Regions from separate parts of the Burkholderia aenigmatica genome, predicted to be linked through region 3. Evidence: predicted binding sites of a transcription regulator. Region 3 holds the regulator's gene; each other region holds the start of a gene.
The links. Region 3 encodes FliA, which starts transcription of late flagellar genes. Its sites were predicted from a motif close to CTAAAGTTTNNNNNNNNNNNGCCGNTA; they were not measured.

Region 1: the regulator FliA is predicted to act here: its motif matches at 2,547-2,573, upstream of fliD (flagellar filament capping protein FliD).
Region 2: the regulator FliA is predicted to act here: its motif matches at 2,247-2,273, upstream of ACN8ZM_RS05630 (DUF4088 family protein).

What each region holds. Positions count from the first base shown of each region.
Region 1 covers NZ_CP184470.1:9,171-15,660, reverse strand. Annotated here, with positions in the region: gene ACN8ZM_RS32435 (electron transfer flavoprotein subunit alpha/FixB family protein) at 1-788, opposite strand, end outside; gene ACN8ZM_RS32430 (electron transfer flavoprotein subunit beta/FixA family protein) at 805-1,554, opposite strand; gene ACN8ZM_RS32425 (hypothetical protein) at 2,379-2,519, opposite strand; gene fliD (flagellar filament capping protein FliD) at 2,684-4,189, shown strand; gene ACN8ZM_RS32415 (hypothetical protein) at 4,381-5,028, opposite strand; gene ACN8ZM_RS32410 (lysozyme inhibitor LprI family protein) at 5,489-6,490, opposite strand, start outside.
Region 2 covers NZ_CP184468.1:1,185,501-1,191,990, forward strand. Annotated here, with positions in the region: gene norM (multidrug efflux MATE transporter NorM) at 1-209, opposite strand, end outside; gene ACN8ZM_RS05620 (RNA-binding S4 domain-containing protein) at 337-555, opposite strand; gene ACN8ZM_RS05625 (hypothetical protein) at 826-1,227, shown strand; gene ACN8ZM_RS05630 (DUF4088 family protein) at 1,351-2,133, opposite strand; gene ACN8ZM_RS05635 (AzlD domain-containing protein) at 2,295-2,633, opposite strand; gene ACN8ZM_RS05640 (AzlC family ABC transporter permease) at 2,630-3,397, opposite strand; gene ACN8ZM_RS05645 (AraC family transcriptional regulator) at 3,524-4,423, opposite strand; gene ACN8ZM_RS05650 (CreA family protein) at 4,486-4,971, opposite strand; tRNA gene ACN8ZM_RS05655 (tRNA-Asn) at 5,091-5,166, opposite strand; tRNA gene ACN8ZM_RS05660 (tRNA-Asn) at 5,242-5,317, opposite strand; gene fdxA (ferredoxin FdxA) at 5,421-5,744, opposite strand; gene pncB (nicotinate phosphoribosyltransferase) at 6,059-6,490, shown strand, end outside.
Region 3 covers NZ_CP184468.1:230,116-236,605, forward strand. Annotated here, with positions in the region: gene flhA (flagellar biosynthesis protein FlhA) at 1-1,537, shown strand, start outside; gene flhF (flagellar biosynthesis protein FlhF) at 1,534-3,318, shown strand; gene ACN8ZM_RS01050 (AAA family ATPase) at 3,311-4,129, shown strand; gene ACN8ZM_RS01055 (RNA polymerase sigma factor FliA) at 4,152-4,886, shown strand; S-adenosyl-L-homocysteine riboswitch at 4,994-5,108, shown strand; gene ahcY (adenosylhomocysteinase) at 5,141-6,490, shown strand, end outside.

The sequences.
Region 1 (6,490 bases), on a different replicon from region 3:
AGCTGCGGCGCGACGATCTTGCCGGTCTGGCCGACCTGGTAGTCGTTCGGCACGTAGCCGGCGTCGACTGCCGCGCGCGATGCGCCCAGGGCTGCCGACAGCTTGTCTGCCAGCGGCTCCAGTACCTTCGTGTAGTTTTCGCCGCTGCCCAGACCGCGGCCGCCCGACACGATGATCTTCGCGCTCGTCAGTTCCGGACGGTCCAGCTTCGTCACCTCACGGCTCACGAATTGCGACTTGCCGGCGTCGGCTGCCGCTTCGATCTTGTCGACCGACGCGCTGCCGCCTTCCGCTGCCACCGGATCGAAACCCGTCGCACGCACCGTGATCACCTTGATCGGGTCGCTCGATTGCACCGTCGCAATCGCGTTACCCGCGTAGATCGGGCGCTCGAACGTGTCGGCCGAATCGACCGCCGTGATGTCCGAGATCTGCGCGACGTCCAGCTTCGCGGCGATACGCGGCGCGATGTTCTTGCCGTAGGCCGTCGCCGGCGCGAGGATGTGCGAGTAGTCCTTCGCGATGTTCAGCGCGGTCGCCTCGACGTTTTCCGCGAGGCCCGCTTCGAGTTGCGGCGCGTCGGCCAGGAGTACCTTCGACACCCCTGCGATCTTCGCTGCTGCGTCCGCTGCCGCTTGCGCGTTGTGGCCCGCGACCAGCACGTGGATGTCACCGCCGATCTTCGCTGCCGCCGCCACCGTGTTCAGCGTCGCGGCCTTGATCGACGCGTTGCCCCCCAAGGGGGCTTCCTTCGGGGCGTCGTACTCTGCAATCACCAGAATCGTCATTTCTCTCCGCTCCCTCTTACAGCACCTTGGCTTCGGTCTTCAGCTTCTCGACCAGCGTCTTCACATCCGGCACCTTCACGCCGGCGGCGCGCTTCGGCGGCTCGACCACCTTCAGCGTCTTCAGACGCGGCGCAACGTCCACGCCCAGGTCTTCCGGCTTCACGGTTTCCAGCGGCTTCTTCTTCGCCTTCATGATGTTCGGCAGCGTCACGTAGCGCGGCTCGTTCAGGCGCAGGTCGGTCGTGATCACCGCCGGCAGCGTCAGCGACAGCGTTTCCGCGCCGCCGTCGACTTCGCGTGCCACCGTTGCCTTACCGTCAGCCACCGTGACCTTCGACGCGAACGTCGCTTGCGGCAGGCTTGCCAGCGCAGCCAGCATCTGGCCCGTCTGGTTCGAATCGTCGTCGATCGCCTGCTTGCCGAGGATCACCAGTTGCGGCTGTTCCTTGTCGACCAGCGCCTTCAGGATCTTCGCGACGGCCAGCGGCTCGACGCTGTCGGTCGATTCGACCAGGATCGCGCGATCCGCGCCGATCGCCAGCGCCGTACGCAGCGTTTCCTGCGCTTGCGCGACGCCCACCGACACGGCGATCACTTCGGTCGCCACGCCCGCTTCCTTCAGGCGCACCGCTTCTTCAACCGCGATTTCGTCGAACGGGTTCATCGACATCTTCACGTTCGCAATGTCGACACCCGTGTTGTCCGACTTCACGCGGACCTTCACGTTGTAGTCGACGACACGTTTGACTGCCACCAGAATTCGCACCTGCTATCTCCTCGGTCGCCCGTACGATGTGCCGCCTGCCGCAACAGGCACGCTCACGCTTTGGGCTTGATTGAATGCGCTGATTGAAATGGCATTTGAACCCGTCGCCGAGGGTTGCGCAAATATTCGATCGCACTGCCGGCCATAGGATGAACCTATGTCGAGCGCTCACTTCGAAACGACCCGGCGGGCATCCCCGGAGCAGTGAGTGATCGTTCGAGCAGTACCGTGAGCAATGCACGTTCGTGCCACTCGATCCGGTGCATCCCCTCGATGAATTGCGCACGACGGTCATTCGAATCAGTGACATACCGGCCGATCCACGTCACGGCGTCGACGCTCTCCGTGACCACCGCAAACTGCGCAGGCGCCGGGCGGCCGAGTTCCCATTCGCCCGCCTGTTTGGTCGAAAGCCGGTGATGCGGCAACGCTGTCGCACGTGGTGACAGCCACGAGATGCCCGATCCGCGGCGACCGAATGTCGGTCCGGCAAAAAATCGATTAACGGGTTTCGTCTGGCCACTACTGCGATCTCTATTAAGACGACATAACGAGTCCGCGGAAATTCCCTTCAACTACAGTTCACGCATATGTCTATGAATTTCGCGTGAATTCTCGTAGTCGCCGAAATTCTGACCCTGACAAATTCTGGAACAACCATGACAACGCTAATGCCGGTGGTCGTTTCCGCATCGACTGGGTTTTTCCAATTTTCTTCGCAAGCCTCTGTCGAGCCGCCAAGCCTCACGGTCTCGATTTTCGGCAGGGTCACCATCTATCGACCCGCTGTTTAGCGAGACAAGCTAAAAATTTTCATCAAACATTCACGCCATCTGCAAGTTTTCAATGCCGGCAAAAATCCCTAAGAAAATACAATCAAAATGATGTTTTTCCTGCCAAAAAACGCCAATTTCCATCTCGAACCACCCCGCCTCTCGCCCATCCGCATTTTTCTCAACAATCATTACAAAAAATTACCAAGTAATACCGATTTAAATATACGATAGCGCACGTCCTTACGTTTTCCCGACACCGCCCGCGAACGCCGGAACGCGTCGCACCGGAAACAGCCTGCAGGCCGACTCGGCAGCCGCTGGTCACAGGATCGCTTTTCAACCGGAGACCTCCCATGGCAACGAACACGCCCGTGAGCAGCAGCGCGAACGCGAGCAGCCTGATGCAAGAGGCGGCGCAATCGATCATCAACGGCTCGACCGGCAATCAGTCGATGGACGTCGGCACGCTCGTCAAGACGCTGGTGAACGCAAAAACAGCCGGCCGGGCCGCCGCGCTTGCCGCGTCGCAGACCACCGGCACCACGCGGATTTCCGCGTTCGGCGCGCTGTCGTCCGCGCTGGGGGCGCTCGAGGCGGGACTCACGCAGTTGACGAACGGTGGGCTGCAGTCGACGTTCACCGCGGTTGCGAGCGGCAAGGGCCTGACCGCGACGACCAGTGCGGGGGCGGTCGCCGGCATCTACACGGTCGGCGTCACGCAGATCGCGACCGCGCAGGCGCTGGCTTCGTCGGGCGTCGACGCAAGCAAGGCGCTCGGCACCGGCACGCTGACGCTGTCGCTCGGCAGCCAGTCGTTCAAGGTCGACGTCAACCGCTCGAACAACACGCTGCCGGGCATCGCGGCCGCGATCAACACCGCGGCGAACAACCCGGGAATCAGCGCAACGGTCATCAACGGCACCGACGGCGCGCACCTCGTGCTCGCGTCGACCAAGACGGGCTCGGCGAACGCGATCAGCGTTGCGGTCGGCAACGTGGCCAACGACAACGGGCTGTCGAGCCTCGGCGTCACGTCGACGGCCGACACGTCCGGCGGCGCGTCGAAGATCCAGTCGGCGAACAGCGCCGCCGCGTGGCGGCAGAGCACCGTCGCTCAGGATGCGAAGTTCACGCTCAACGGCATCGCGTCGACCAGCGCCAGCAATGCGGTGTCGGGCGTGCTGAACGGCGTCTCGCTGAACCTGTCGGCAGCCGCGGTCAGCGCGACCGATACGCAGACGCTGACGGTCAGCACCGACACGAAGTCGCAGGCAACGACGATCACGAATTTCGTGAACCTGTACAACACCGCCGTCAAGACGATGGGCACGCTGTCGAGCTTCACGCCAGGGGCGAGCTCGCAGGGGGTGTTGCTCGGCGATTCGACGCTGAACACGATCCGCAACGCGCTCGCTTCGGTCGTCGCGCGCGGCGTCGCCAACAGCAGCGGCCACGGGCACACCAACCTGATGTCGATCGGCATCTCGCTCGAGAAGGACGGCACGCTGAAGCTCGACAGCGCGAAGCTCGACGTTGCGCTGACCGCCAACCCGTCGGGCGTCGCGCACCTGTTCAACCCGAAGAACGGGATGGGCACGCGCATGGCCGAGCAGATCGCCCCCTTCACGAAGAAGGGCGGAATGATCGACGTGCGCACGAACGCGCTGAGCACCGACCTGAAGCGCGTCACGCAGCAGCAGTCCGATCTGGCCGACTACGCGTCGCAACTGACCAGGCAGTACCAGGCGCAGTTCACGGCGCTCAACGCGCTGATGGCCAAGATGAACTCGAACACGCAGTACCTGACGCGGCTGTTCGGCGGCGCCAACAGCAACGGCACGCTGGCGAACAAGGGATGAGTGTCCGGGCCGCTCGATGAGCGTAGTGGCGGCCGCCGGTTGACGGATCGACCGGCTCGCGCCGCCGCGCACGGTGTCGCGTCTGCACACGTCGCTCAGGCCCCGCGGTGGACAAGCGCGCCGGGCTTCCTTCCCCGGTTCGCGCAAGCGCGGCAAACGGCCTGCCCACGGGTCGCCAGAAGCGGGGGCCGTCAGCCGAGACCTTCGACGCGATCGGCGAACAAGTCGATCGCACGCGACACCTGACGCCCGAAATAACCGGGCCGCTCGCGCTCGTATGCGCGCAGCAGCGACGTGCATTCACGCTCCGCCCAGCGCCACACGGGGCCCTGTTTCGCGAACACCGGATGATCGTGCAGCTCGGCCGGTACCGTGTGTTCATCGTCCCAGCCCCAGAAATACGCCTGGTGCGGGCGCGCGAACGGCATCCCCAGATTGTTCGCCACGGTCTCGTCGTGGCGCAGCGTGAAATCGACGATTTCCTTGCGTGCGCGACCGTCGATATCGTCGTGACGCGCCTCGATCCAGCAGTGATACCTCGCCAGTTGCGACAGATGCCGCGCGGTGCGGCGTCGCTCGCGCGTCGTGCACAGCGCATACAGGTTGCCGCCGCCGAAATCCAGCACTTCCCCACCCGCGAACGGCCGGTAAGGTTGGCCGGTCAGCAGCGTCAGCACCCGCGCACCGACGATCGCGTAGTCGGCACATCGCATGTAGCCATTGCGCGTCGTCGCTTCCGACACGCTCCGGTGGACGACCTCGTCGATCACGGCGTGCAGCACCGCATCAACCGGTGCCGCCAGGATCGGTGGCTGGCTTGTCGTCATTACGTGTTGCATGGGAAGCGGATGCGGATTCAACAGTTCGTCGGTAAAAAACGCTCCGCCGCATAATATTACTAATCGTTACAAGAGCGTCGAGGTGGTTTGATCAGATTTGTGTGCTTTTGTCGTCCGACGTGAACATACGCCGGTCAGCCGGTGGCGGTGGCGGATCGCGACGCGCAGCGGCTTGGGGCTTGCGGGCGGCGCGATGGCGCAATGGGACGGATCAAGATGGCGTCGTGCTGCGGTGCCGTGTCGTCGGCATGCCGGCACGCCGACGGGGTGCGACGTCGATGCGATCGGGCGCCCGGCCGCGCGGGCCTTGCCCGATGCGCTCGAGCACGGCGCAATGGGCCAGGTCATGCGGCCCTGCCCGAGTTACGCACACGGGAATCGACCGCACCGCCGGCGCAGGCACGCGCGGCGCGAAACGAATGAAGACGGGCCGGGCGGCTTTGGCCGTCCTGCCTGCCCGTCACCGCATCACGTCGACCGGCAGCGTCTTGTCGAGATTGTCATGCCACGCCAGGATGGTCTTCGGCACGGTTTTCTTCCACGCCGGTACGTTCGTGTAATAGCGCATCCGGACGTTGTTCTGCGCGTCGAACACGAGCAGCCCGATCCATAGATCGTTGCCGCGCCGCATCACGATCGCTGCATTCGTCGTCGCGATGCCACGCACCCAGTACTTCGTCACGTGCGTGTTGAGCCCGTCGAGATCCTTTTCGTCGGCGCCGTAATTGACGATGTCGACGAGCGTCTGATAATCGGCGCCGAGCAGCTTGTGCGCGGTCGCGTTCTGCTGCGCATTGGCCAGCACGGCCAGGCTCACGAGATCCGCGGGCGGTTTCGCTTGTGCCTGCGCCGCCGTCACGTAGTCTCCCGAGTAGACGACGCCCGCACCGGCGCCGCAATCTCCATCGTCGCCGTGCTGGGCAACCTGCACGCGTGCACCCTTGCGACTGAAATCGAGCCGGCATTGATCGTGGCGGTACGTGCCGCTGTTGCCGTGCAGTTCGATATCGCCGCCAAGCTCGCCCGTGTTCGCGCCGTTGTTGCCGCTCAGTTCGAAATGAAGATGCGGTGCCGTGCCGGTGAACGTCAGCATGCCGTCGAACGACGGGTTGTCGCTGTCGCGATACCACGTCTGCTGCCAACGGTCAGCGGCCAGCGGCGTGCCGTTCAGGCTCGCGAGCCGTTCGCGGTAGCGGTCGCCGAGGCACTGCTCGTCGCCGCCGCACTGGTCGCGCTGCTTGAGCCACTTCAATTGCGCGGCCTTCAGCGCAGCCGTATCGCCGCCCTTTGCGAGCGCCTTCTTCCACGCCGCCGCCAGTTCGCCGTCGAGCTTCGACAGCGCCGCATCCGCACAGATCGTCTTCTCGGTTGGCGACGCGGCTTTCGCGCAGTCGAAGCCGGCCGCGTGCGTGGCCAGCGGCAGCAACAGCGGCAGCAGCGCGGCTGTCACGCGCAGGAATGG
Region 2 (6,490 bases), 960 kb from region 3:
ACGATGACGAAGAAGAAGTTCGCGCCGAGCCCGCCCGCTGCGAGCGAATCGGGGCCGAGCGAGCCGAGCAGTACCGTGTCGGTGACGCTCATCGCCATCTGCGAGAGCTGCGCGATCGCGAGCGGCGCGGCGAGGCGCGCGGTATCGGCGGCATGACTGGACAGGGACGGCGGCACGGCGGCCGTCCGTGTAAGACCGGAATGCGACATGGAATGGGCGCTCGCGCGGGTGCGGGCCCGCGCTATATGTATTTATTTTGAGAGACAGCTAGCTTACGGCTTAATTCGAACTGTGTCGAACGCGCGCACCGATGGCCATGTCGCAGGCAGGGGAACGCTAGGCTTCGCGCACGGCAATGCGCGTGTCGCCGAGCAGGACGACCTGGCCCGCGCGGATCTTGCAGGTCTTGCGCAGCTCGACCGCACCGTCGACTTTCACCGCGCCGGACGCGACGATCAGTTTCGCGGTGCCGCCGCTGTCTGCGAGGCCGGTGATCTTGAGAAGGTTGTGCAGCTCGACGTATTCGCCGGTCAGCGTGAAATCCAGATTGGGCATGACGAAGAAGGTGCGCGATGCGCGGGAGGAATCGCCCCGCATCATACGGCACCGCGGGCCGGTGCGCGAGCGCGGTCGGCTGCCGCATGCAGTTGTTAGGGAATGTGAGCCATTCGTCAGCAAATGAAACGGTGGGTAACAGTCTGAGAGATTCGAGAACCGGTCATGCGCGCCGCGGGTCTTTTGTCGTACCTGCTGCGTGTTGCGGCGGGGGACGCCACGGACCGCATCGCTGCGGCTCGGGCTCACAACTTCCTGAGGAGAATTGCCATGTCCAAGATTCGTACGATGCTGATCGGTGCCGCGCTGACGGCGTTCGCCACTTCGGCCGTATTTGCCCAGACGGGCACGGCGGCGCAGGGCGCAGCCGGTGCCGGCATGCAGGCGCAGACGCCGGCAGCGGGTGTCGGTGCAGGCGTGCAGGGTGGTGCGGGTGCGAACGCGTCGGGCAATGCGGTCGGCGGTGCAACCGATGCGGTCGGCGCGGCAGCCGACGGCGCGAAGGATACGGCGTCGTCGGCCGTCCATTCGGCCAAGAAACACGCGAAGCATGCCACGAAGTCGGCCAAGGGCCATGCCGGCTCGGCCAAGGCGAAGACCGGTGAAGCGGCCGAGGGTGGCGCAGCGGTCGGTGCGGAGGGTGGTGCATCGGCCCAGGGCACTACGCAGTAAGCGGTGCCCGATGCCGCGTGACGCTCGTCCCGGACGGCGCGTCGCGACGGCGGCCGTCCGACGGCCCGGTGCGCGTTGCGCGAACCGGGCCGTTTTCATGTGTTGATGTGATGGGGCGCGCCGTTACGGCCGGCGTTGGCTTTGCCCTTGTCCCTGTCCTTGCGCCGGCCGCACGGCCGCCGGGGTGAATACGCTGCGCAGCCACGCGGCGAGCCGGGCGAACACGTCGTACGGTTCCTCGATGAAGATCTCCGGCTTCAGCAGCCGCAGGTATTCCATGATCTGCTGCGCTTCCTGCTTCTGGAACGAGCCATGCGAGAGCCCGAGCCGCAGCAGCCCGCGCAGTTCGCCGAGCTTGTCGCGCGCGGTGCTGCCGACGCTCATCTCGCACGCGAGCTTGGCCTCGTAGACCCGTTGTCGCAGCGATTCCGCGAGCCGCCATGCAGGCGTCTGCATCAGTTCCTCGAGCGTCTGGATGTCTTGCGCAGCCCCCTTGATCTGCGAGGCGAGCGGGTCGACCAGCGACGGGTCGCCCTGCGCTTCGGCGACGATCGCTTTCGCCCAGTCGCGGCACGCCTTCGCGAGTTCGTCGGGGGTCCACTCGGAGCGGAATGCGAAGCCGAAGCCGAATTCGCCGGCCTGCTGCATCAGGATGGCGACGACGTCCGGAAATTCCTTGTCGAGCGTGCGTTTTGCCCACGCGTACTGGCCGCCCTGCAGCATCCGCTGCACCGCGTGCTCGGTCAGCGGCACCATGTTGTCGAGCAGTTTGGCGCGCAGGAAATCCTCGAACGACGGCGTCGCGAACTGCGGGTCGAGTTTCAGCGACACGCGGACGAACGCGTCGTAGTCCTTGCGCAGGGACTCGAGTGTGTCGTCCTTGAGGGAAAGGGTGATCTGGCCCATGAATCGTCTCGATGGCGGCCCGCGCAAGCCGGCGGCCGGCACGGCGCACCGGAGCGGGCGCAGCGTCGACTGACCGGTGCGCGCCGAGGCCGGTGGCGGGTCTTCATTCCCTATATCGGCGTGCCGGACGAAAACTTGAGCGTGCTTGACCGAGCGTGTACTCAGGCGGGCAGCCAGTGGGGCAGCACGACCCCTTGCCAGAGAAAGAACACCGCGAGCCCCGCCGCGATCGTCACGAGCGGGCGGCGGGTGGCTGCCGACACGAGCACGGCGGCCAGCGCGCCGACGAGCTGCGGATTGCGCCAGGTCAGCTCGGCCGTACCGCCGTGCGGCGAGACGGTCATCGGCACGATGATCGCGGTCAGCACGGTGACGGGCACGAAGCCGAGCGCGGTCCGCACGAGCGGCGGGAAGGTCAGCCGTTCGCCGAACAGGAACAGCGTCGAGCGGATTGCGTACGTGATGACCGCCATTCCGAGAATCAGCAGCGCGTAGCTCACGATGCGGCCTCCGTGCGCGAGCCGGCGCGCGTGCGTTCGTGCAGCAGCGTGAGCGCGACGCCGATCGCGACGCCGGCGGCAACTGCGCCGAGCAGCCCGAGCTTGTACGGCCAGCCCTGCCAGAAGTACGCCAGCGTGCCGGCCGTCACGGCCGCCGCGAAATAGCGCAGCGTGCCGAGCTGCGGGACGACGATCGCGATGAAGGTCGCCGCCATCGCGAAATCGAGGCCGAGCGACTGCAGGCCCGGGAACGCGGCGCCGAAGCCGATGCCCGCGAGCGTCCAGACCTGCCAGTTCAGGTACATCGCGAGCCCCGAGCCGAAGAAGTAGTGGGGGCCGATCGCACCGGGCGGGAAGTGCCGGTAGTGCGCATAGGCGACCGCGAACACCTCGTCGGTCATCAGTGCGCCGAGCGTCGCGCGCCAGCGCAGCGGCAGGTGCGCGACATAGGGCGCGAGCGTCGCGCTGTACAGCAGGTGACGCAGGTTCACGATTAGCGTGGTCGCGAGCACGACGACGAAGCTCGCGCTGCCCGCGATCAGGCCGAGCGCGATGAACTGCGCGGAGCCCGCGAACACGGCGAGCGACATCAGCGCGCCATGCCACGGGGCGAGCGGGCCGCCGCCAACGAGCGTGCCGAAAATCACGCCGAACGGCGCGGCGCCAACCATCATCGGGATCGTGTCGCGCGCGCCGTCGAGCCATTCGTTGAACGGGCGGCGGGCAGGCGATGCGGGTGTCGGGTTCAAAGGGTGCTCCTCCATGAACTGGAGGATAGCGGGCAGGTGACCGGCCGGCTTGTATGTTCTTGCGCTCGCGGGATCGGGCCGGTGCCTGCACGCTTGCGGGCGCCGCCCGCATCGCGGTGGCGGGCCGTGCGCTGCCGTGTGTCAGCTCGCCTGCCAGCGCCCGGGCGGCACGCCGAACATGCGTTTGAAATGTCGGGTGAAGTGGCTTTGGTCGACGAAGCCGCTGGCTGCCGCGACATCGGCGACGGGTACGCCCGCGCGCAGCGGCGCCAGCGCGCGCTGCAAGCGCAACTGGTTGCGCCACGCATGCGGCGGCATGCCGGTCGTGCGGGTGAACAGGCGCGCCGCGTGGAACGGCGACAGGCCGGCCGCGTGTGCGACTTCGTCGAGCGTCACAGTGCACATGAGATCGGCGGCGAGCCGCTCGCGCATCGCGTCGACGCGCGGCTCGTCCGCCGCGAGCGGCGCCGGTCGCGGCAGGGCATCGGCATGGCGCACGATCAGCGTCGACAACGCATCGAGCATCGCCGTCTCGGCAGCGAGCGGATCGTAGATGCGCGGTGCGCCGGTCGCCGGATCATGCGCCGGCTGCCCGTGCGCCTGCAAGGGCAGGGCGCGCTCGCTGCCGGCCTCCATCATCCGGTGCGCCAGCGTGAGCCGGGCCGCAAGATCGGCGTCGCGAATCACGTCCGGCGCAAACCACGGCGCGTCCTGCGGGCGGCCGGCAATCGCACTGGTGAGTTCGCGGATGAATTCGACCGGCATGTAGCTGACGCGATAGCACCAGCCCTCGTCGGCCGCGCGCGAACCCGTATGCACCTCGCCGGGATTGATCACGGGCACGGAGCCGGTTTCGGCGACATAGCCGCTGCCACGATAGGTGAAGCGTTCCGCGCCTTCGAGAATCACGGGGATCGTGTACGCGTCGTGCCAGTGCGGTGCGAACGTGTGGTCGCGATAGGTGGCCGTGACGAGATCCGCATCCGGCAGCAGCGGCGTGCGCCAGTAGCGTGCTGAGTCGGGAAGGCGGGTGGCGGACATGATCGGGCGCGGAAGCGGTCGAATCGACAGTGTATCGCTCGCGCGCCCGGCAGGCGTGCGCTTTACTTGACCGGAATCGTCGTCCCGGCCGGCATCGGCACCGCGGTGACGGCGTTCTTCGGGCTGCCGCTGACGATGCGGTCGCTGTAGGTCAGGTAGACGATCGTGTTGCGCTTGGCATCGACCACGCGCACGACATGCAGGGTCTTGAAGATGAACGACATGCGCTCGCTGAACACGTCGGTCTGCTGCTTGAGCGGCTCCTTGAAGCTGATCGGGCCGACCTGCCGGCATGCGATCGACGCTTCGCTCGGATCCTCGGCGACGCCGAGCGTGCCCTTGATCCCGCCGGTGCGGGCGCGCGACACATAGCAGGTCACGCCGTTCACGACCGGATCGTCATATGCCTCGACGACCACGCGATCGGAGCCGGTGACGCGGAAATGGGTGTTGACGCTGCCGACTTCCTCCGCGTGCGCGAGCGGTGCCGCGGCGAACGCGGAAAGCAGGAGGGCGAAGGGGGCTGAGCGGAAGAGGCGATGCTTCATCGACGGAACCGGATGCGAATGCGGGACAGAGACTCTAGCATGCGCACGACCGGGCGATGAAAGGCGAAAGGCGGGCCGGAAAAACAAAAGGCCCGTCGAATGACGGGCCTTTCGCTATTTGGCTCCCCGACCTGGGCTCGAACCAGGGACCTACGGATTAACAGTCCGGCGCTCTACCGACTGAGCTATCGGGGAATAAATCGGTACATCTGCATGCGTGTTTGTCTACCAGCAAAAAGCCCGTCCACTTTCAACGGGCCTTTGCGTTTTTGGCTCCCCGACCTGGGCTCGAACCAGGGACCTACGGATTAACAGTCCGGCGCTCTACCGACTGAGCTATCGGGGAACAAACAACAACAGCAGAGAAACGAGATTGTATGGAGTGTTCGCTAACCTGTCAATAGTTTTGAGCGACGAGGCACAAAATTTTTTGCAGGGTCGCCGTGCGATCAGCGCTCGAGCAGGTGCAGCTTGTCCTGCACGTCCTTCCACTCGTCCGCGTCGGCCGGTGCCGGCTTGGTCTTCGTGATCGACGGCCAGTCCTTCGCCAGCTCGGCGTTCAGCGCGGTGAACTGCTGCTGGTCGCCCGGAACGTCTTCTTCGGCATAGATCGCATTGGTCGGGCACTCGGCGACGCACACGGCGCAGTCGATGCACTCGTCCGGATCGATGGCGAGAAAGTTGGGACCTTCACGGAAGCAATCCACCGGGCACACATCCACGCAGTCCGTGTATTTGCACTTGATGCAGCCTTCGGTCACAACGTGAGTCATTAAAACGCTCCTGCTTGGCGGTATATATGGGGTGGCGTTTGCGCCAAAACCGGCATTGTAACTGAAGCGCAAAACCCGCATGGCGTGGTCGGCTATCCGGCTTATATCGTTTCGTGATTAGTTTATGGGGGCCCGCCCAGAGGCTCGCCGAAGGGGCACGCCCAGCGGGCCGCATGTACCGTACGCAGGTGCGGCCGGAGCAGGGCGGCAGGCGGTTTCACGATGGTCGGGCCCGCATTCGGGTAACATGGCCGACAGACCGGGCGGCGCGCGGTGCGCCGGGGCCCTGTCTCGATATTGGCGGTGCCGTAATCATGATCATCACTTCGCTGCTCGACACGGATCTCTACAAGTTCACGATGATGCAGGTCGTCCTGCATCACTTCCCCGCTGCAAGCGTCGAATACCGTTTCCGGTGCCGCACGCCCGGCGTCGATCTCGTGCCGTACATCGACGAGATTCGCGACGAGGTGCGCGGCCTGTGCGCGCTGCGTTTTTCCGACGTCGAACTCGACTACCTGCGGCGGATGCGCTTCATCAAGAGCGATTTCGTCGATTTCCTCGCGCTGTTCCACCTGAACGAGAAGTACATCTCGATCACGCCGTCGCCGAAGGGCAACGGCGAGATCGACATCGCGATCACGGGGCCGTGGCTGCACACGATCCTGTTCGAGATCCCGGTGCTCGCGATCGTCAACGAAGTGTATTTCCGCAACACGCAGCGCGAGCCCGACTATCGCGAAGGC
Region 3 (6,490 bases):
CGTGTCGCAGGAAGCCGAGTTCTACGGGTCGATGGACGGCGCGTCGAAGTTCGTGCGCGGCGACGCGATCGCCGGCCTGATCATCATGGCGATCAACGTGATCGGCGGGCTGATCGTCGGGATGGTCCAGCACGACATGACGTTCGCCGCGGCCGGCACGAACTACACGCTGCTGACGATCGGCGACGGCCTCGTCGCGCAGATCCCGTCGCTCGTGATCTCGACCGCGGCCGGCGTGATCGTGTCGCGCGTCGCGACCGACGAGGACATCGGCACGCAGATCACCGGCCAGCTGTTCACGAACCCGCGCGTGCTGACCATCACGGGCGCGATCATCGTGCTGATGGGGCTGATCCCCGGCATGCCGCACTTCGCGTTCCTCGCGCTCGGCGGCGGCGCAATCTGGCTGGCCCGCACGCAGACCAAGCGCGCGGCGGCCCGCAAGGCGGCCGGCGACGTGACCGACATCGCGCCGCCCGCCGTGCTGCCGTCGGACAGCCACGAGGCGACCTGGGACGACGTGCAGCTGATCGATCCGCTCGGGCTGGAAGTCGGCTACCGGCTGATTCCGCTCGTCGACAAGAACAGCGACGGCGAGCTGCTCAAGCGCATCAAGAGCATCCGCAAGAAATTCGCGCAGGAAATCGGCTTCCTGCCGCCGGTGATCCATATTCGCGACAACCTCGAACTGCGGCCGAACGCGTACCGGATCGCGCTGAAAGGCGTCGAGATCGGCGTCGGCGAAGTGTTCCCGGGCCAGTGGCTCGCGATCAACCCCGGCCAGGTGACGGCCGCGCTGCCGGGCGCCGTCACGCAGGATCCCGCGTTCGGGCTGCCGGCCGTGTGGATCGACGTCGCGATGCGCGAACAGGCGCAGGTGTACGGCTACACGGTGGTCGACGCGAGCACGGTCGTCGCGACGCACCTGAACCATCTGGTCGTCCAGCACGCGGCCGAGCTGCTCGGCCGCCAGGAAGTGCAGGCGCTCGTCGAGCGCACCGGCAAGGACGCGCCGTCGCTCGTCGAGGACCTCGTGCCGAAGACGATCTCGCTGACGACGCTGCAGAAAGTGCTGCAGAACCTGCTCGAGGAAGGCGTGCCGATCCGCGACATGCGCACGATCCTCGAGGCCGTGTCCGAACACGCAGGCCGCGGCGACGCGTTCGAGATCACGGCCGCGGTGCGGCTCGCGCTCGGCCGCGCGATCACGCAGCAGTGGTATCCGGGCGCGGGCGAGATGCAGGTGATGGGCCTCGATTCGAATCTCGAGCGCGTGCTGTCGCAGGCGCTCGCCACCGGCGCGAACCCGGGCCTCGAGCCCGGCCTCGCGCACAACCTTCTGACCGGCACGCAACAGGCGATGCTGCGTCAACAGAATCTCGGGCTGCCGCCCGTGCTGCTCGTGCAGCACGCGCTGCGCGCGATGCTCGCGCGCTTCCTGCGCCGCAGCCTGCCGCAATTGAAAGTGCTGTCGTATGCCGAAGTGCCGGACACACGCACGATCAAAGTCGTTAACGTCATCGGGGGTTCCGCTTGAACATTCGCAAATTCACCGGCGCAACGAGCCGCGACGCCCTTCGTCTCGTGCGCGAGGCACTCGGCGCCGACGCGGTCGTGCTGTCGAACCGCACGCTCGATGACGGCAGCGTCGAAATCGTGGCACTCGCCGATTCGGACCTGGCCGCGGTGACGCCGCCGGCCGCGGCGCGGCCGCGCCTTGCCACCTCGCGCGCGCTGGAATCCGTGCCGGCCGCCGCGGTGCCGGGCATCGTGTCGCGCCCGGGCGCGGCGCTGGCCCGCCCGGCCGTCAATCCGTATGCAGCGGGCGAAGGCGGGCTGCCGGACGTGTTCTCGTCGGTGTTCGGCGCCAGCGCCGATGCGGACGAGGCGGCAGCCGCACAAGCTTCGGCGATCGATGTGGACGTGTCGGGTGGCGACCCGCAGGCCGGTACGCCGGCGGCGGCCACACCGTCTTCCGCCGCCCCCGTTTCCAGCGCGCCGGCCGCGGCTTCCGAACCCGCGCCGTGGCTGGTCGAGCACGCGAAGCGCCTGACGCAGCAGCGCGACGCGCTGATGGCGCGTGCGCAGGCGACGCCCGCCGCGCCGCAAGCGAGCGCGCCTGCCCCGCAGGCCGCCGCGAGCGCGACGCCGCCTGAATGGGCACGCGACATCGTGCGCGACGCCGAACGCCGGATGCCGGCCCCCGCCCCCCGCGCGCCCGATACGAACACGAGCGCGGCGCATGCCGCGAAGGCGGCCGAGCGCACGCGCCTGTCCGCCGACGCGGCCGCCGTGGTGGCCGATGCGGTGAAGTCGCGCATCGAGCGGATCGTCAACGATACGGTGATGCAGGAGCTCGGCGAACTGCGCGGGATGATGGAAGAGCAGTTCGACAGCCTGATGTGGCACGACCGCCAGCGTCGCAGCGCCGTGCATGGCGCGCTGACGAAGCACCTGTTCGCGGCTGGTTTCTCCGCGCAGCTCGTGCGGATGCTGGTCGACAACCTGCCGGCCGGCGACGACGCGCAGACCTTCGAACAGGCCGCCGAATGGGCGCAGTCGGTGCTCGCGGCGAACCTGCCGGTGCTCGACAGCGAGGACGCGCTGATGGAGCGCGGCGGCGTGTTTGCGCTGATGGGGCCGACGGGCGTCGGCAAGACCACCACCACCGCGAAGCTGGCCGCGCGCTGCGTGATGCGCTTCGGCGCGAGCAAGGTCGCGCTGCTGACCACCGACAGCTACCGGATCGGCGGCCACGAGCAGCTGCGCATCTTCGGCAAGATCCTCGGCGTGCCGGTGCACGCGGTGAAGGATGCCGGCGACCTCGCGCTCGCGCTGTCCGAGCTGCGCAACAAGCACATCGTGCTGATCGACACGATCGGCATGAGCCAGCGCGACCGCGCGGTTTCCGACCAGATCGCGATGCTGCACGGCGCGAACGCCCCGGTGCAGCGCCTGCTGCTGCTCAACGCGACGAGCCATGGCGACACGCTCAACGAAGTCGTGCAGGCGTACCGCAGCGCGGGCGAGCATCCGGACCTGGCCGGCTGCATCCTGACGAAGCTCGACGAGGCGACCCACCTCGGCGGCGTGCTCGACACCGTGATCCGCTACAAGCTGCCGGTCCACTACGTGTCGACCGGCCAGAAGGTGCCGGAGAACCTGTACGTCGCATCGACCCGCTTCCTGCTGAAGAGCGCGTTCTGCGTACCGCGCGACGGCTCGCCCTTCGTGCCGCAAGACGAGGACATGCCGACGCTGCTTTCCGCATTGACCGCACGTTCCACCGCCGAGCTGCACGAGGTGCGATTTGGATAAACGAATCATCGATCAGGCCGAAGGGCTGCGGCGCCTGCTGGCCGGGCGCGCGTCGCGCATCGTCGCGGTGACGGGCGGGCCGGCGGGGGTCGGCTGCACGTCCACCGTCGTGAACCTGGCGGCGGCGCTCGCGTCGCTCGGCAAGGACGTGCTCGTCGTCGACGAGCGCGCCGACGTGCAATCGGCCAGCGCGACGCTGGCGGGCGCGTGGCTGCGCGACGGCGAGCGCACGCGGGTGGCGGCCGGCTTCGGCCTGTGCGCCGCCGCGCGGCTCGCGCGCACCGGCTATACCGACGCGCAGCTCAGCGATTTCATCGACGGCCCGGCCGACATCGTCCTCGTCGACGCGCAGCTCGGCGCTGACGGCGCGTTCTCGGCGCTGGCGCGCGAAGCGCACGACGTGCTGGTCGTCACGCGGGTCGCCGCGCAGGCGATCACCGAGGCGTACGCGTGCATGAAGCGGCTGCATTTCGCGCATGCGTTCGCGCAGTTCCGCGTGCTGACCAATCACGTCGGCAGCCATGCGGACGCGAAGGTCGCGTTCGACAACCTCGCGGGCGTCGCGAGCCGCTACCTGACCGTGTCGATCGCCGACGCGGGCTGCGTGAGCGCCGATCCGCTCGTCGAGCATGCGCGCGAACTGACGCGGGCCGTGGTCGATGCGTTCCCGTCGTCGGCTGCCGCGCGCGACTACCGGCAGATTGCCGCCGACCTGCTGTACTGGCCGATGCGCCCGCGTTCGGGTGCGGGCCGCGCCGTGCACGCGGGCGGCAAGCCGTCGTATGAGGCGGGCGCGGCACACGCCGCGTGAGCGCCACCGGAAGGAGAGAGCCATGATGTACAACGCTCAAGGAAAGATGTCCCAGGCCGACGTGCTCGCGCAATATGCGCCGCTCGTGCGACGCCTCGGGCTGCAGCTCGTCGCGAAGATGCCGGCGAGCGTCGACCTCGACGACCTGATCCAGGCCGGCATGATCGGCCTGATGGACGCGGCCGGCCGCTACAAGGAAGACCAGGGCGCGCAGTTCGAGACCTACGCGACCCAGCGCATCCGCGGCGCGATGCTCGACGAGCTGCGCAGCAACGACTGGCTGCCGCGCAGCCTGCGCAAGACGTCGCGCGAGGTCGAGCACGCGGTGCACCAGGTCGAGCAGCATCTCGGCCGCTCGGCGAGCGAGACCGAGATCGCGCAGCACCTGAACATGCCGCTCGACGAATACCAGGGGATGCTGCAGGACCTGCACGGCAGCCAGCTGATCTATTACGAGGATTTCGACCGCGCGGCCGACGACGAGCCGTTCCTCGACCGCTACCGCGTCGATCACGCCGATCCGCTGTCGGCGCTGCTCGACGAACACCTGCGCGAAGCGCTCGTCGAGGCGATCGAGCGGCTGCCGGAGCGCGAGAAGCTGCTGATGTCGCTGTACTACGAACGGGGTCTGAATCTGCGCGAGATCGGCGCGGTGCTCGAAGTGAGCGAATCGCGCGTGTGCCAGCTGCACAGCCAGGCCGTCGCGCGCCTGCGCGCGCGGCTGCGCGAACAGGCGTGGGTCGGCGCGGAGTCCTGACCCTTTCCTGACGGCCGCGCGCGCCGACGCCGCGCGCTTGGGCCGGGTGAGTGCCGTGTGTGCGGCGCTTGCGCATTCCGCGCGCCGATTTGCTACAATCCCCTCCGTTTTCCGAGGAGCGTTGCGACGGGCCATTCCGGCTCGCCAGGCTCGGAAGGCTTCACCAAGCAGCCGTGCGGCGCATGCGCGCCGGCTCCGCTTCCTGAACGGCGCTCACGTCACCAATCTAGAAACTTTTTAGAAAGGAGGGCGTGATGAACGCCATTATCGATTCCAAAGCTTCCAACGATTACGTCGTCGCCGACATGGCGCTGGCCGGCTGGGGCCGCAAGGAACTGAACATTGCCGAGACCGAAATGCCGGGCCTCGTGCAGATCCGCGACGAATACAAGGCGCAGCAGCCGCTGAAGGGCGCGCGCATTGCCGGTTCGCTGCACATGACGATCCAGACGGGCGTGCTGATCGAGACGCTGAAGGCGCTCGGCGCGGACGTCCGCTGGGCCTCGTGCAACATCTTCTCGACGCAGGACCACGCAGCGGCCGCGATCGTCGAATCCGGCACGCCGGTGTTCGCGTTCAAGGGCGAGTCGCTCGACGAATACTGGGAGTTCTCGCACCGCATCTTCGAATGGCCGAACGGCGAATTCGCGAACATGATCCTGGACGACGGCGGCGATGCAACGCTGCTGCTGATCCTCGGCGCGAAGGCCGAGAAGGACCGTTCGGTGATCGCGAAGCCGACCAACGAGGAAGAAGTCGCGCTGTACAAGTCGATCGCGACGCACCTCGACGCGGACCCGACCTGGTACTCGACGCGCCTCGCGCACATCAAGGGCGTGACCGAAGAAACCACGACCGGCGTGCACCGCCTGTACCAGATGGAAAAGGACGGCCGCCTGCCGTTCCCGGCGTTCAACGTGAACGATTCGGTCACGAAGTCGAAGTTCGACAACCTGTACGGCTGCCGTGAATCGCTGGTCGACGGTATCAAGCGCGCGACCGACGTGATGATCGCGGGCAAGGTCGCGGTCGTCGCGGGCTACGGCGACGTGGGCAAGGGCTGCGCGCAATCGCTGCGCGGCCTCGGCGCTACCGTGTGGGTCACCGAAATCGACCCGATCTGCGCGCTGCAGGCGGCGATGGAAGGCTACCGCGTCGTGACGATGGAATACGCGGCCGACAAGGCCGACATCTTCGTGACGGCGACCGGCAACTTCCACGTGATCGGCCACGATCACATGAAGGCGATGCGCCACAACGCGATCGTCTGCAACATCGGTCACTTCGACTCGGAAATCGACGTCGCGTCGACCCGCCAGTACCAGTGGGAAAACATCAAGCCGCAGGTCGACCACATCATCTTCCCGGACGGCAAGCGCGTGATCCTGCTGGCGGAAGGCCGCCTCGTGAACCTCGGCTGCGCGACCGGTCACCCGTCGTTCGTGATGTCGAACTCGTTCGCGAACCAGACGCTCGCGCAGATCGAGCTGTTCGTGCGCGGCGCCGAGTACGAGAACAAGGTGTACGTGCTGCCGAAGCACCTCGATGAAAAGGTCGCGCGCCTGCACCTCGCGCGCATCGGCGCGAACCTGTCCGTGCTGTCG